2 regions of the Streptomyces sp. NPDC051315 genome follow, and region 1 is predicted to be linked to the other one. Evidence: predicted binding sites of a transcription regulator. Region 1 holds the regulator's gene; the other holds the start of a gene.
What was found. The regulator HrcA, encoded in region 1, represses chaperone genes, less so after heat shock. The targets are predictions, from matches to a motif close to TTNGCACTCNGNNNNNCNGAGTGCNAA.
Positions count from the first base shown of each region.

Region 2: a site for HrcA is predicted at 5,895-5,921, ahead of groL (chaperonin GroEL). Genes of this name have one in related genera too.

Region 1 is NZ_JBITEN010000035.1:20,226-27,665, forward strand. It holds gene dnaJ (molecular chaperone DnaJ) at 193-1,329, opposite strand; gene hrcA (heat-inducible transcriptional repressor HrcA) at 1,330-2,346, opposite strand; gene ACIBBD_RS38335 (MBL fold metallo-hydrolase) at 2,510-3,244, shown strand; gene ACIBBD_RS38340 (DUF3097 domain-containing protein) at 3,276-4,082, shown strand; gene hemW (radical SAM family heme chaperone HemW) at 4,098-5,330, opposite strand; gene ACIBBD_RS38350 (SpoIIE family protein phosphatase) at 5,386-7,302, opposite strand.
Region 2 is NZ_JBITEN010000015.1:100,269-107,708, forward strand. It holds gene ACIBBD_RS26780 (NADH:flavin oxidoreductase) at 72-1,199, opposite strand; gene ACIBBD_RS26785 (hypothetical protein) at 1,327-1,488, opposite strand; gene ACIBBD_RS26790 (ATP/GTP-binding protein) at 1,680-4,007, shown strand; gene groL (chaperonin GroEL) at 4,111-5,733, opposite strand; gene ACIBBD_RS26800 (cold-shock protein) at 6,127-6,330, opposite strand; gene ACIBBD_RS26805 (MoaD/ThiS family protein) at 6,783-7,058, opposite strand; gene thrC (threonine synthase) at 7,055-7,440, opposite strand, start outside.

The sequences.
Region 1 (7,440 bases):
TCCGCCGGGCGTTCGAGGACCGGGCCCGTCCGGCGGGTGAGGACCAGGCCGGTCCCGCGTTCGGAGGGCGAGGCCCGTCCGGGCTGGAGCGGGGTCCGGAGCGAGGGGTGCGGAGCGGGCTCCGGGGGCGGCAGCCCCCGGCGAGGTCCGCCCCGGCGCCGGGTTCCTTGCCCCGCCCCGGTCCGCGCGGCGTCAGCGCCCGTTGAACGCGTCCTTCAGCCGGGAGAACAGCCCCTGCTGACCCGGCTGGAACTGCCCCTGGGGCCGCTCCTCGCCCCGCAGCTTGGCCAGCTCCCGCAGCAACCGCTCCTGCTCGACATCGAGCTTGGTCGGCGTCTGCACCTCGACGTGCACGATGAGGTCACCGCGCCCGCCGCCGCGCAGATGCGTCACGCCCCGCCCGTGCAGCGGGATCGACTGCCCGGACTGGGTGCCGGGCCGGATGTCGACCTCCTCCAGGCCGTCCAGCGTCTCCAGCGGCACCTTCGTGCCGAGGGCCGCCGCGGTCATCGGGAGGGTGACCGTGCAGTGCAGGTCGTCGCCGCGCCGCTGGAACATCGGGTGCGGCAGCTCGTGGATCTCGACGTAGAGGTCACCGGCCGGACCGCCGCCCGGACCGACCTCGCCCTCGCCGGCGAGCTGGATGCGGGTGCCGTTGTCGACACCGGCCGGGATCTTGACCGTGAGCGTCCGGCGGGAGCGGACCCGCCCGTCGCCCGCGCACTCCGGGCACGGAGTGGGCACCACGGTGCCGAAGCCCTGGCACTGCGGGCAGGGCCGCGAGGTCATGACCTGGCCCAGGAAGGACCGGGTCACCTGCGACACCTCACCGCGACCGCGGCACATGTCACACGTCTGGGCGGTGGTCCCCGGCGCCGCGCCCTCACCGCTGCAGGTGGCGCAGACGATCGCCGTGTCGACCTGGATGTCCTTCGTCGTGCCGAAGGCGGCCTCGTCGAGGTCCACCTCCAGCCGGATCATCGCGTCCTGGCCCCGGCGGGTGCGCGAGCGCGGCCCGCGCTGGGACGCCGTACCGAAGAAGGCGTCCATGATGTCGGAGAAGTTCCCGAAGCCGCCCGCGCCGAAGCCGCCCGCGCCACCGCCGCCGGCCTGCGAGAGCGGGTCGCCGCCGAGGTCGTAGACCTGCTTCTTCTGCGGGTCCGACAGCACCTCGTAAGCGGCGTTGATCTCCTTGAACCGCTCCTGGGTCTTCGGATCTGGGTTGACGTCCGGGTGCAGCTCGCGTGCGAGCCGCCGGAAGGCCTTCTTGATCTCTTCCTGCGACGCGTCGCGGCGCACGCCGAGAACGGCGTAGTAGTCCGTGGCCACTTACGACTCCGCCAGGATCTGTCCGACGTACCGTGCCACTGCGCGTACCGCTCCCATCGTTCCCGGGTAATCCATGCGGGTCGGTCCGACCACGCCGAGCTTGGCGACTGCCTCGCCGCCCGAACCGTAGCCGACCGACACCACCGACGTGGAGTTGAGTCCCTCGTAGGCGTTCTCGTGGCCGATGCGCACGGTCATGCCCGAATCGCCCGCCTCGCCCAGGAGTTTGAGGAGCACGACCTGCTCCTCGAGGGCCTCCAGGACGGGCCGGATGGTGAGAGGGAAGTCATGTGCGAAGCGGGTGAGATTGGCGGTGCCGCCGATCATCAGCCGCTCCTCGTTCTCCTCGACGAGGGTCTCCAGCAGGGTGGAGAGCACCGTCGAGACCGTGCCGCGGTCCTCCGCCTCGAAGGCGTCCGGCAGGTCCTCCACCAGACGCGGCACGTCCGTGAACCGGCGGCCCGCGACCCGGCTGTTCAGCCGCGCGCGCAGATCCGCCAGCGAGGCCTCGCCGAACGGGGCCGGACAGTCCACCATCCGCTGCTCGACCCGGCCGGTGTCCGTGATCAGCACGAGCATCAGCCGGGCGGGCGCGAGCGACAGCAACTCCACATGCCGCACGGTGGACCGGGTCAGGGACGGGTACTGCACGACGGCGACCTGCCGTGTGAGCTGCGCGAGCAGCCGTACCGTCCGCGCCACGACGTCGTCGAGGTCGACGGCGCCGTCGAGGAAGTTCTGGATGGCCCGCCGCTCGGGGGCCGTCATCGGCTTGACGCCGGCCAGCTTGTCGACGAAGAGGCGGTACCCCTTGTCCGTGGGGATCCGCCCCGCGCTGGTGTGCGGCTGGGCGATGTACCCCTCGTCCTCCAGGGCGGCCATGTCGTTGCGGACCGTCGCCGGGGAGACGCCGAGGTTGTGCCGCTCGGTGAGCGCCTTCGAGCCGACCGGCTCCTCGGTGCCCACGTAGTCCTGGACGATGGCACGCAGTACCTGGAGCCGTCGTTCACTCAGCATGCGCGCACACCTCCAGCACGTCGTCCCCTTGGCGCCTCACCTGGCACTCGTCCGTTCCGAGTGCCAGCGTTCCCCGGCCCAGTGTACGGCCGTGGGGTACGCCCGGGGCAAGGTCGGTCCCGTCGCACCGCGCCCGGAGGGGGTGTCCCGCTAGCGTCGCGGTATGACGGTGACTTGGGAAGAGCTCGGGTGGGAGCGGGTCGCGACCGGGGTCGGGCGGTGCCGGCTGCCGGTGTGGGACTGCACGGCGGGGCTGGTCGTCGGGGCGGACGCCGCCCTGGTGATCGACGCGGGGTCGAGCCTCGGGGAGGGGGCGCGACTGCGGATGCAGGCCGAGGAACTCGCCGGCCACCGTGTGACCCATCTCGCGCTGACCCACCCCCATTTCGATCACGTCCTGGGGGCGGCGGCGTTCGCGGGCGCGGAGGTCTTCGCGGCGGTGGGCGCGGAGTCGGTCCTCACCCGCAAGGGCCGCGGGGCGGAGGAGCTGCGCGCGGACGCGGTGCGCCACGGTCTCGACGAGACGGCGGCGACGGAGGCCGTGGACACGCTCGTCCGCCCGCGCCACCTGGTCTCCGGCGAGTGGACCCTCGACCTGGGCGCCGGCCGGCAGGTCCTGCTGGCGAACGTGGGCCCCGGTCACACGGCCCACGACCTGGCGGTGCTGGTGCCGGGCTCGCCGGAGGTGGTGTTCTGCGGCGACCTGGTCGAGGAGTCGGGCGAGCCGCAGGCGGGCCGCGACGCCGTACCGTCCCAGTGGCCGGCCGCCCTGGACCGCCTCCTCGCCTTCGGCGGCGAGGACGCGCTGTACGTGCCCGGTCACGGGGCGGTGGTGGACGCGGCGTTCGTCCGGGCGCAGCGGGACGCGCTGGCGGCCCGTTTCGGCGTGTCGCCGTGACCGCGGCCGGGCTTCTCCTATCGTCATCCGAATGCGCCAGTACTCCGCCGACCTGACCCCTCCCTGGAAGAAGCCGCAGCCCGTCCCCGAGGTCCCGGCGGAGCCCGGCCTGGTGGTGGAGGAACCCGGCACCGGCTTCTGCGGCGCGGTGATCCGCTGCGAGGCGGGCACGGTCACCCTGGAGGACCGCTTCGGCAAGCACCGGGTGTTCCCGCTGGAGCCGAGGGGTTTCCTGCTGGAGGGCCGGGTGGTGACCCTGGTGAGACCTCCTGCCGGTCCGGTACGTCCCACCCGTACCGCCTCCGGTTCGGTCGCCGTCCCCGGCGCGCGCGCCCGGGTGGCCCGCGCCGGCCGTATCTACGTCGAGGGCCGGCACGACGCCGAGCTGGTGGAGAAGGTGTGGGGCGACGACCTGCGCGTCGAGGGCGTGGTCGTGGAGTACCTGGAGGGCGTGGACGACCTGCCGTCGATCGTGGCCGAGTTCGCGCCGGGCCCGGACGCCCGGCTGGGTGTCCTGGTCGACCACCTGGTGCCGGGCACGAAGGAGTGGCGGATCGCGCGGTCGGTGACGAGCGAGCACGCGCTGGTGGTGGGCCACCCGTACATCGACATCTGGGAGGCGGTGAAGCCGTCGTCCGTCGGTATCGAGGCGTGGCCCCGGGTGCCCAAGGGCCAGGACTGGAAGACGGGGGTGTGCCGGGCGCTGGGGTGGCCGTCGGACAACACCGGGGCGGTGTGGCAGGCGATCCTGAAGCGGGTGGGGTCCTACAAGGACCTGGAGCCGGAGCTGTTGGGGAGGGTGGAGGAGCTGATCGACTTCGTCACGGCGCAGCCGTGAGGGGCGACGGCGTGATCAGTCCACCAGATCCCTGACCACCGCGTCCGCCAGCAGCCGGCCCCGCAGCGTCAGGACCGCCCGCCCCTCCTCGTACGGCCCGCCCTCCAGCAACCCCTCCGACAGCGCCCGGCGCGCGGCCGCGAGCCCCTCCTGCCGCAGCAGCGACAACGGCACGCCCTCCCGCAGCCGCAGCTCCAGCAGGATCCGCTCCACCCTGCGGTCCTCCTCCGACAGCAGCTCTCGCCCGGCCCCCGGCGACCGCCCCGCCGCCAGTGCCGCCGCGTACGCGCCCGGGTGCTTGACGTTCCACCAGCGCACCCCGCCCACGTGCGAGTGCGCACCCGGCCCCGCACCCCACCAGTCGGCGCCGCGCCAGTACAGCTCGTTGTGCAGGCATCGGCCCGCTTCGGAGGTGGCCCAGTTCGACACCTCGTACCAGTCGAAGCCCGCCGCCGCGAGGGTCTCCTCGGCGATCAGGTACCGGTCCGCGTGGACGTCGTCGTCGGTCATCGGGACCTCGCCGCGGCGGATGCGGCGGGCGAGCTGGGTGCCCTCCTCGACGATCAGCGCGTACGCGCTGATGTGGTCGGGGCCGGCGGTCAGCGCCGCCTCCAGCGAGGCGCGCCAGTCGTCGTCCGACTCGCCCGGGGTGCCGTAGATCAGGTCCAGGTTCACGTGCTCGAAGCCCGCCGCCCGCGCCTCCGCCACGCACGCCTCGGGGCGGCCGGGCGTGTGGGTGCGGTCCAGGACCCTCAGGACGTGCTGCCTCGCGCTCTGCATGCCGAAGGAGATCCGGTTGAAGCCGCCCTGGCGGAGGCGGGCGAGGTACGCCGGGTCCACCGACTCCGGGTTCGCCTCCGTGGTGATCTCCGCGTCCGCCGCCAGTCCGAACTCGTCGCGGATCGCGCCCAGCATCCGCACCAGGTCACCGGCGGCCAGCAGGGTCGGCGTGCCGCCGCCGACGAAGACGGTGCGGACCTCGCGGGGATCGTCGCCGAGGACCTTGCGGGCCAGCCGGACCTCGTCGATCAGGGTGTCGGCGTAGTTGTCGCGGGAGGCGAGGACACCGCCCGTGCCGCGCAGCTCGGTGGCGGTGTAGGTGTTGAAGTCGCAGTAGCCGCAGCGGGTCGCGCAGTACGGGACGTGCAGGTAGAACCCGAGGGGGCGGTCGGCGGCCCCGGCGAGCGCGGAGGCGGGCAGCGCACCGTCGGCGGGGACGGGCTCGCCGTCGGGGAGTGCGGATGGCATGTGGTCCATTGTCCCGTACGTCCGGACCGGCCCCGGACGCCCGGGCGGTCGGGCCCTACTCCGCCTGCAGCACCAGCAGCGCGAGGTCGTCCTCCGGTGGCTGGCCGCCGAAGTCGTGGACCAGGCGCCGGATGCGTTCGGCGATCAGCTCCGCGTCGAGCCCGGCGCAGCCGGACAGCGCGGTCGCGAGGCCGTCGCCGTCGTCGAACTGGCGGGAGCCCGAGCGCCGCTCGGTGACGCCGTCGGTGACGCACAGCAGGCTGTCGCCGGGTCGCAGGTCCAGGGTCTCGTTGACGTAGGTGGCGTCCTCGACGACTCCGAGGAGGGTCTGCGGCTGCGCGGCCGTGGTGACGCCGCCGTCGGGGCGCAGCAGCAGGGGCAGGGGGTGACCGGCGGAGGCGAGGGTGCAGCGGACGCCGCCCTCGAAGGGGGCCAGCTCGCCGTAGAGGAGGGAGAGGAACCGGGTCTGCGGGCCGTCGCCGGGGCCGGCGGGACCGACGAAGGCGCGGGCGGCGGCGTCGGCGGCCTCGGTGGCGTCGTCGAGGAGGAGCTGGTTGAGGCGGTCCAGGACGTCGGCGACGCCGTAGCCCTCGCGCGCCAGCAGCCGCAGCCAGGGGCGGGCCAGGCCGATGACGACGGCGGCCTCGGGGCCCTTGCCCTGCACGTCGCCCACCGCGAAGCACCAGCGGCCGTCGCCGGCCGGGAACAGGTCGTAGAAGTCGCCGCTGGGGCCGCCCTGCTCGCGCGGCTCGTGGACGAGGGCGCTGCGCACCCCGGGGATCTCGGCGACCGCGCCGGGCAGCAGGCCGCGCTGGAGGACGGCGCTGATGGTGACCTGGCGGGCGTACTGGCGGGCCGCGCCGATGGCGAGCGCCACCCGGCGGCCGAGGTCCTCGACGAGCCCGGTGACCTCGTCGGGGAAGCGCAGCAGCCCGGCCCGTCCGATGACGAGGGTGCCCAGCGGACGGCCCCCGGCGATCAGCCGGTAGGCGAGGGCGGTGCCGTCCGGGCCGAGCGCGGTGGCGGGCCAGGGGTGGGCGGCGGGCCCGGAGCGCGGGCCGTCGGGCGGGCGCGGCGGGTCCTTCTCCAGGGCGCGCCGCAGCTCCTGGATGTGGTTCTCGCTGACGTGCCAGACGCGGGCCAGCCGCGGCCCGGGCCCGCCGGCGCCGCCCCAGCCGTCCGCGTCCGGCCGGCCGGCGCCCCAGCGCCCGCCGAGCTCGTCCTCCAGCCACACCGCGCACCAGTCCGCGAGCCGCGGCACGAGCAGCTGGCCGGTGAGCGCGGCCACCAGGTCCTCGTCGAGCTGACCGGCGAGCAGGTCGGAGGCCTCGGCGAGGAAGGAGAGCGCGCCGCGGCCCAGCCAGCCGCGGTCGCGGGCGCCGAGCCGGGGCTCGGGGGCGAGTGCCTCGGCGAAGGCGAGGGAGGCGTCGGGAGGGCCGTCGGCGCCGGCGCGGGGCTGCGCGGGGTGCCCCTCGTCGGGCGTCCGGCCGGGCAGCAGCCGCGCCCACACCGTCTTCGTCCCCCTGCGGTACGTCACTCCCCAGGCGTCGGCGAGCGTGGCGACCAGGCGCAGGCCGCGGCCGTACTCGGGGGTCTCGTACGGGGAGTCGGGGGTGCCGTCGCGCGGGGCGCGGGAGGGATGGTGGTCGGTGACCTCCACGACGACCGCGCAGGTCTCGGGCTCCTCCTCCAGCCGGCAGACCAGGTCGAGGTCGGTGCCGGCGTGCACGACGGCGTTGGTGACCAGCTCGCTGACGACGAGTACGGCGTCGTTGCCGAACGCGTCGGAGGCGGTGCCGGTGAGGCCGAGGCCGGCCCACTCGGTCAGCGCGGCGCGGACGAGGTCGCGGGCGGCGCCGGGCGCGAGGGAGCCGCCGGTCAGGGTCGCGCGGGTCTGCGGGGGTCCGTCCGCGTGCGCGGGCGCGCCGCCGGCCCGCGACGCGGTCTCCCGTTGCGTCGGAATGGCCCCCATGGGCAGCTCCCCGGACGGTCGGACGATGGGGCATTGCTCTTCGGACTCGGCCTTCGGGCGATTACGCCTCTGCCGACGCCGACAGAGTGACAGACTGGCCCCGCCCATAAGCGCCGAGTTATCGAAGTGGGCCGTCAT
Region 2 (7,440 bases), on a different contig from region 1:
GACCCAGCCTTGCTCGGCTCACCCTTTTCGGCTGACCCTTTTCGGCTCCACCTTGCTCAGCTCGGCCTTTCTCAGCTGAGCGTGCGCAGCGACGCCGCGTCGTACGGCTTCAGCTCGTCGAAGCGGCCGGCGAGGACCTTGGCCGCCCACTCCGGGTCCTGGAGGAGGGCGCGGCCGACGGCCACCAGGTCGAACTCGTCGCGCTCCAGGCGGTCGAGGAGGTCGTCGATGCCCTTGATCTCGGAGCCCTCACCCTGGAAGGCCTTGATGAAGTCGCCGTTGAGGCCGACCGAGCCGACGGTGATGGCGGGCCTGCCGGTGAGCTTCTTCGTCCAGCCCGCGAGGTTGAGGTCGGAGCCGTCGAACTCGGGCAGCCAGTAGCGGCGGGTGGAGGCGTGGAAGGCGTCGGCACCGGCCGCGGCGAGCGGGGCGAGGATGGCCTCCAGCTCCTCCGGGGTCTCGGCGAGCCTCGCGTCGTAGGCCTCCTGCTTCCACTGCGAGTAGCGGAAGATGACCGGGAAGTCGGCCGAGACCGTCGCGCGGACCGCCGCGACGATCTCCGCCGCGAACTTCGTACGGGCCACCGGGTCGCCGCCGTAGGCGTCCGTGCGGCGGTTGGTGCCCGCCCACAGGAACTGGTCGATGAGGTAGCCGTGGGCGCCGTGGATCTCCACGCCGTCGAAGCCGATGCGCTCGGCGGCCGCGGCGGCCTCGGCGAACGCGCCGATGACGTCGTCCAGGTCGCGCTGGGTCATCGCCTTGCCGGTGCCCTCGGTGCCGTCGACGCGCAGTCCGGACGGGCCGACGGCGGGGGCCTGCGGGAAGGGCGGCTCGCCCTGCTTGCGGACCATGCCGATGTGCCACAGCTGCGGCACGATCGTCCCGCCCGCCGCGTGCACCGCCTCGGCGACCTTCGCCCAGCCCGCCAGTTGCTCGTCGCCGTGGAAGCGCGGCACCCGGTCGCTCTGCCCGGCCGACTCGTGGCCGACGTACGTGCCCTCGGTGACGATCAGGCCCACCCCGGCCGCGGCGCGGCGGGCGTAGTACGACACGACGTCCTCACCGGGGATGCCTCCCGGCGAGAACATGCGCGTCATCGGCGCCATCGCGATGCGGTTCGGGACGGTCAGGCCGTTGAGGGATACCGGGCGGGAGAGGATCTCGGCGGCGCGGGATGCGGAGGACTCGGTGACGGTCACGTGGGGGGCTCCTCGTCAGGGGACCAGATGGTATGTGCATGCGCATGAACGCTGTCCGTGCCAACCACTCGGCCCGCCCCCGGCATCCCGCTCCGCCCTGTGATGCCGGACACAACGGGCTCGCGTCTCAGGCCGGCCAGTGGTCGCGCAGCCACCAGAGCAACAGGCTGACCACCCCGGAGCCCGCGGCGCCGGCGGCGCCGAGAGCCGCCTGGCGGACGAGCCGGCGTCCGAACGTCCGCCGGGGCGCGGACGGTCGCTCGGCCTTGGCCTCATCGGACACGGTCATGGTGTTCCTCCCCATCACGATCGGGCGGCTGCCCCGCCCGGGACCGATCGTGGCCGATCCGGACCGGCCACCGGCCGCCGAAGACCGTTTCCGGCGTTGCCGTTCACAGTGGCAGCACCGCCGGTGTTGCCGTTCGAAGCGGCAACACCTCTTTGCCCACAGCGGGGTTGGGGCGCCGCGATACTGGCCGAATGCATCACGCACAGGGATCAGCCGGCCGGGTGGCGGTCGTGGCCACACCGGCTCGCTCCGGCCGTCTGGAGCCGCTGAAGGACGACCTGACGCCCGAGAAGCGGGCACTGGCGGAGGACCTCCGCCGGGTCTTCCTCACCCTGGGGATCAGCGTCCGGCGTTACGCCGCCCGCCGGCACCTCGACGCGAGTACGGTCACCCGCTATCTCAGCGGCCGGGTGCCGCCGTGGGACTTCGTCGCCCGCCTCGTCGCGGACGTGCAGGAAGCCCAGGCGCCCCTCACGCCCGAGGCGGAGGCCGGCCTGCGGGAGCTGCACCGGGCGGCGCAGAGGTCCCACCAGCCCAGCAGCGAGATGCAGCAGCTCCAGGACAGGCTGGCCGAGGCCGACGAGGAGGTGCGGCGCATCACGACCCGGGAGCAGGCCCTGGCGGAGACGCTGCTCGACCGGGAGGGCCGCCTGGCACAGGTGCGCGGCTGGTGCCGGAACCTGGAGACGCAGATCGAGGAGCAGCGGCTCACCCATCACGCCGACGTGGAGCTGTGGCGCGGTGAGCAGGTACGGCTCGAAGAAGAGTGCGGTGACCTGCAGGACCAGGTCATCTACCTCCAGGAGGCGCTGGCGGTCACCCGCGCCGAGCTGATCGCCGCCGAGGACCGCTGCCACCGGCTGGAGGTGCGCCTCGACACCCTCGAGGAGCTGAGCGCGAGCGGTTCGGAGGACGGCGAGGTCCCGTCCCTCATGGCGATGCTGGAGGAGGCGGACCGCAGGTCCTCGGTGCCCGAACTGGTACGGGCCGTGGGCGACCTGGAACTGCGTACCCGGCAGGCCATGGCGAGCGAGCTGGTGAGACAGGCCAGCCAGTCGCGGACCGTCGAGGAAGTGGCCGGTCTCCTGGCCGGGCTGCGGCAGGCGGGGTTCGACGCCCATGCCGAGACCGCCCTGCCGGCCATGGTCGTGGCGCGCTCCGTCGACGACACCAGCGCCCTGGCCCGGGAGCTGATGCGCGAGGGTCTGGAGGAGTACGTGCTGATCCTGGTGCAGGCCTCGGTGCAGTTCCACGATCCGCGGGACGTGGCCGCCCTGGCGTCCGCCCTGGACCTGGCCGGTCTGCCCGACCACGCGCGAAGCCTCCTGGCGGCCGTGGCCGTGATCCGCCCGGTGGCCGACGTGGTGTCGATGACCGCGCTGCTGTCGGACACGGAACTCGACGTCGTCGTCGTCGCGGCCGTGTCCGCCGCCGCCGCCCAGCGCCCGGTCGCCGACCTGGTGACGCTCAGCGTCGCGCTGCGCGAGGCGTGCCTGGACCGGCACGCCGACGCCCTCCAGCTGACCGCCGCCGCCGACCGGACCGCCTCGGACGTGGCGGAGTTCATCCGCTCCCTGCTCCTGTACGGCCTGGACCGGGACGCCGAGACCGTCTTCGACACCACGCAGAACCGCAGCGTCGGCCATCTGATCCCCCTCGTCCACGCCCTCCGGGACGGCCGCGAACGCTCCGTGCTGTCACGCGCCGCCGCCTCCCGACCGGGCGAGGACATCGCGGTCCTGATCAGCGAGCTGTACATCACCGGACGCCATCAACTGGCGACGGAGCTGCTGGTCCTGACCGTGCACACCAGGCCCGCCGCGCAGATCCGGGAGCTGGTCGGGACGCTGGAGGGCATGACGCCCGGCGCGGAGGCCGTCCTGCGGGCCACGGCCAGGACACTCACCCCGGAGGACGCCGCCTGGCTCCTCACCTGCCTGGAGGGCTACGGCCTCCACGCCCAGGCCGAGACCGTCTTCCGCTGCACCGTCCACGACGAACTGGTCGGACACGCGGGCCTCTTCCTCACGGCGCTCGCGCGGACGGACTCTCGCTGGGCCCGCCAGGACGCCCTGTGCGAGTACGCCGCCGACATGGCCGTGGCCACCCTCGCGCCCCTGCTGCTGGCCCTCGAGTCGGCCTCACTCACCGGGCATCTGGACGCGGTCGTCCGACGGTGCTGTGTCGCCTGCCCGGTGCTCGACATCACGTTGCTGGCGAAGAGGTTCGACGCCGAGAGCGCCCTCGCCCTGCGGGCCGACAGCGTGATGCGACGCGTCCTGCACCACGTCGTACGCGCTCGTTCCCTCCCCGATCTCGCCGCGCTGGTCGGCGCTCTCCAGTCGGCCGGGCTGCACCGGTACGCCGAGCGGCTCACGTCCCAGGCGCTGGAGGCGTACGGACGGCGTTTCCGGGAGCGGCTGACGATGGAACAGACCAAGCACGAGCAGAAGGTCATGTCCAAGGCGTTCTGGACGCCCCTGCCGGACCGCCCGCGCGGGCGTGGCCGCCACGCGTGAGGTGCGGCGCGGCGGGCCGGACACGCCCGAGGGCGGCACCCCCTGTCTGCGGGAGGTGCCGCCCTCGGTCGCGTTCAGCGATGACCGCCGATCCCCGGGAGGATCAGAAGTCCATGTCACCGCCCGGCATGCCGCCGCCGGCCGGGGCCGCGGACTTCTCCGGCTTGTCGGCGATGACGGCCTCGGTGGTGAGGAACAGCGCGGCGATCGACGCGGCGTTCTGCAGCGCGGAGCGCGTCACCTTCGCCGGGTCGATGATGCCCTCGGCGACCAGGTCGACGTACTCGCCGGTCGCGGCGTTCAGGCCGTGGCCCGGGGTCAGGTTGCGCACCTTCTCCACCACGACGCCGCCCTCGAGGCCGGCGTTGACCGCGATCTGCTTCAGCGGGGCCTCGAGCGCCAGCTTGACGGCGGCGGCACCGGTGGCCTCGTCGCCCTCCAGCTCCAGCTTCTCGAAGACCTGGGAGGCCTGCAGCAGGGCCACGCCACCACCGGCGACGATGCCCTCCTCGACGGCCGCCTTCGCGTTGCGGACGGCGTCCTCGATGCGGTGCTTGCGCTCCTTGAGCTCGACCTCGGTGGCGGCACCGGCCTTGATGACGGCCACGCCGCCCGCGAGCTTGGCCAGGCGCTCCTGGAGCTTCTCGCGGTCGTAGTCGGAGTCGCTGTTCTCGATCTCGGCGCGGATCTGGTTGACGCGGCCCGCGACCTGGTCGGAGGAGCCGGCGCCGTCGACGATGGTGGTCTCGTCCTTGGTGATCACGACCTTGCGGGCCTTGCCCAGCAGGTCGAGGGTCGTGTTCTCGAGCTTGAGACCGACCTCCTCGGAGATGACCTCGCCGCCGGTGAGGATGGCGATGTCGTTCAGCATGGCCTTGCGGCGGTCGCCGAAGCCCGGGGCCTTGACGGCGACGGACTTGAAGGTGCCGCGGATCTTGTTGACCACCAGGGTCGACAGGGCCTCGCCCTCGACGTCCTCGGCGATGATCAGCAGCGGCTTGCCCGACTGCATGACCTTCTCCAGGAGCGGGAGCAGGTCCTTGACGTTGGAGATCTTGGAGTTCGCGATCAGGATGTACGGGTCGTCGAGGACGGCCTCCATACGCTCCATGTCGGTGGCGAAGTACGCCGAGATGTAGCCCTTGTCGAAGCGCATACCCTCGGTGAGCTCCAGCTCCAGACCGAAGGTCTGGGACTCCTCGACGGTGATGACGCCTTCCTTGCCGACCTTGTCCATGGCCTCGGCGATGAGCTCGCCGATCTGGGTGTCGGCGGCGGAGATGGAGGCCGTGGAGGCGATCTGCTCCTTGGTCTCGACGTCCTTCGCCTGCTCCAGCAGGGCGGCGGAGACGGCCTCGACGGCCTTCTCGATACCGCGCTTCAGGGCCATCGGGTTGGCGCCGGCGGCTACGTTGCGCAGACCCTCGCGGACCAGCGCCTGGGCGAGAACGGTCGCGGTGGTCGTACCGTCACCGGCGACGTCGTCCGTCTTCTTGGCGACTTCCTTGACCAGCTCGGCGCCGATCTTCTCGTACGGGTCCTCGAGCTCGATCTCCTTGGCGATGGAGACACCGTCGTTGGTGATCGTGGGGGCGCCCCACTTCTTCTCGAGGACGACGTTGCGGCCCTTGGGGCCGAGGGTCACCTTGACGGCGTCCGCGAGCTGGTTCATGCCGCGCTCGAGGCCGCGCCGCGCCTCCTCGTCGAACGCGATGATCTTGGCCATGTGAAGTGGTCCCTCCAGGACTGGGGGTGATTCCTTCGGACCGCGCCCGCGCCCGCGACGGACGGCTCCCGACCGGTGGTTCCTTGCCCCACCCGGCCTGCGAGCCTCACCGACCCGGTCCTTCGTTGTCACTCTCACCTTCAGAGTGCTAACGCCAATGATTAGCACTCGCCCCTGCCGAGTGCAAGCGGCTCGGGGGAAGCCGGGCGGTGCTCAGCCGCCCGCGAACACCCCTGGGGGAACGGGCCGCCGCCACCGAGCCCCGCCGGATCACACCCGGCCGGCGCCCCGGAGCCGCAGCCCAGGCGGCACCGGGGCGGCCGACGGTGCGCACCCGGACAGCACGAAGGGCCCGCATCCCCGTCGGGACGCGGGCCCATTCGTTGAAAATGTTCAGGCGGTGACGCGAACCATGTCGGCCTGCGGGCCCTTCTGACCCTGCGAGATCTCGAACTCGACCCGCTGGCCCTCTTCCAGGGTGCGGTAGCCGTCCATCTGAATCGCGCTGTAGTGGACGAAGACGTCCGCACCACCGTCGACCGCGATGAAGCCGTACCCCTTCTCCGCGTTGAACCACTTGACGGTGCCCTGAGCCATGCCTAACTCCCCTATTACTGGCCCTTGCACAGATCCACACTTCGCGGACCCGGGTCAGACCTCACCCCCCAGTTGGTTGGGGGCGTGCGCCGGAACGCGTCGACCGCGGCCGAATGTATCTGTCCAACTGCCGTCTGCAACAGGTCAATCGGACGAGAATTCTGGACGCGCACGGTCCGGAAAGTGGCGAGAATTCGCCAGAATTCAGGGCAAGTCGGGCCCCACAAAGCACACAAAAGCCTCAAAAGAGATGCACACTTTGGCTACTTCTCGTCGGGCTTGCGGCAGAAATCAAAGGTTCCGGATCAGTGGATCGGGACCGGGTTCCCCAACTGTACCGCGCTCAACCACACTGAATTGCCCCCTCCGCTTCTCTCACGGAGGGGGCAATTCGATGAACGCTCGGTAATCGCTATTACCGACGGTTACTACCGGTGGGTACGGAACGGGAATCAGCCGCCGGCGACGGCCGGGATGATCGAAACGCCGGCGCCGTCCGGGGTCACCGTCTCCAGCCCCTGCTCGAAGCGGACGTCGTCGTCGTTGACGTACACGTTGACGAACCGGCGGAGCTTGCCCTGGTCGTCCAGCACGCGTGCGGCGATGCCCGTGTGGTTCTTCTCCAGATCGGCGATGACCTCGGCGAGGGTCGCGCCCTCCGCCTGGACCTCGGCCTGGCCGCCCGTGTAGGTGCGGAGGATGGTGGGGATGCGGACGGTGACGCTCATGATGCGAGGCCAGCCTCTCGGAAGGAGTCGAGGTTCGGGCGGATGGTCGCGGTCAGGCCGGTGCCGGCCACCGCGTCCAGGGTCTTCAGGCCGTCACCCGTATTGAGGACGACCGTCGTCTTGGTCGGGTCGAGGAGACCGTTCTCGATCAGCTTGCGGGTCACACCGACCGTCACGCCACCCGCCGTCTCGGCGAAAATGCCCTCGGTCCGGGCGAGCAGCTTGATCGCGTCCACGACCTGCTCGTCGTTCACGTCCTCCACCGCGCCGCCCGTGCGGCGCGCGATGTCGAGGACGTAGGGACCGTCGGCCGGGTTGCCGATGGCGAGGGACTTGGCGATGGTGTTCGGCTTCTGCGGGCGGACGACGTCGTGGCCGGCCT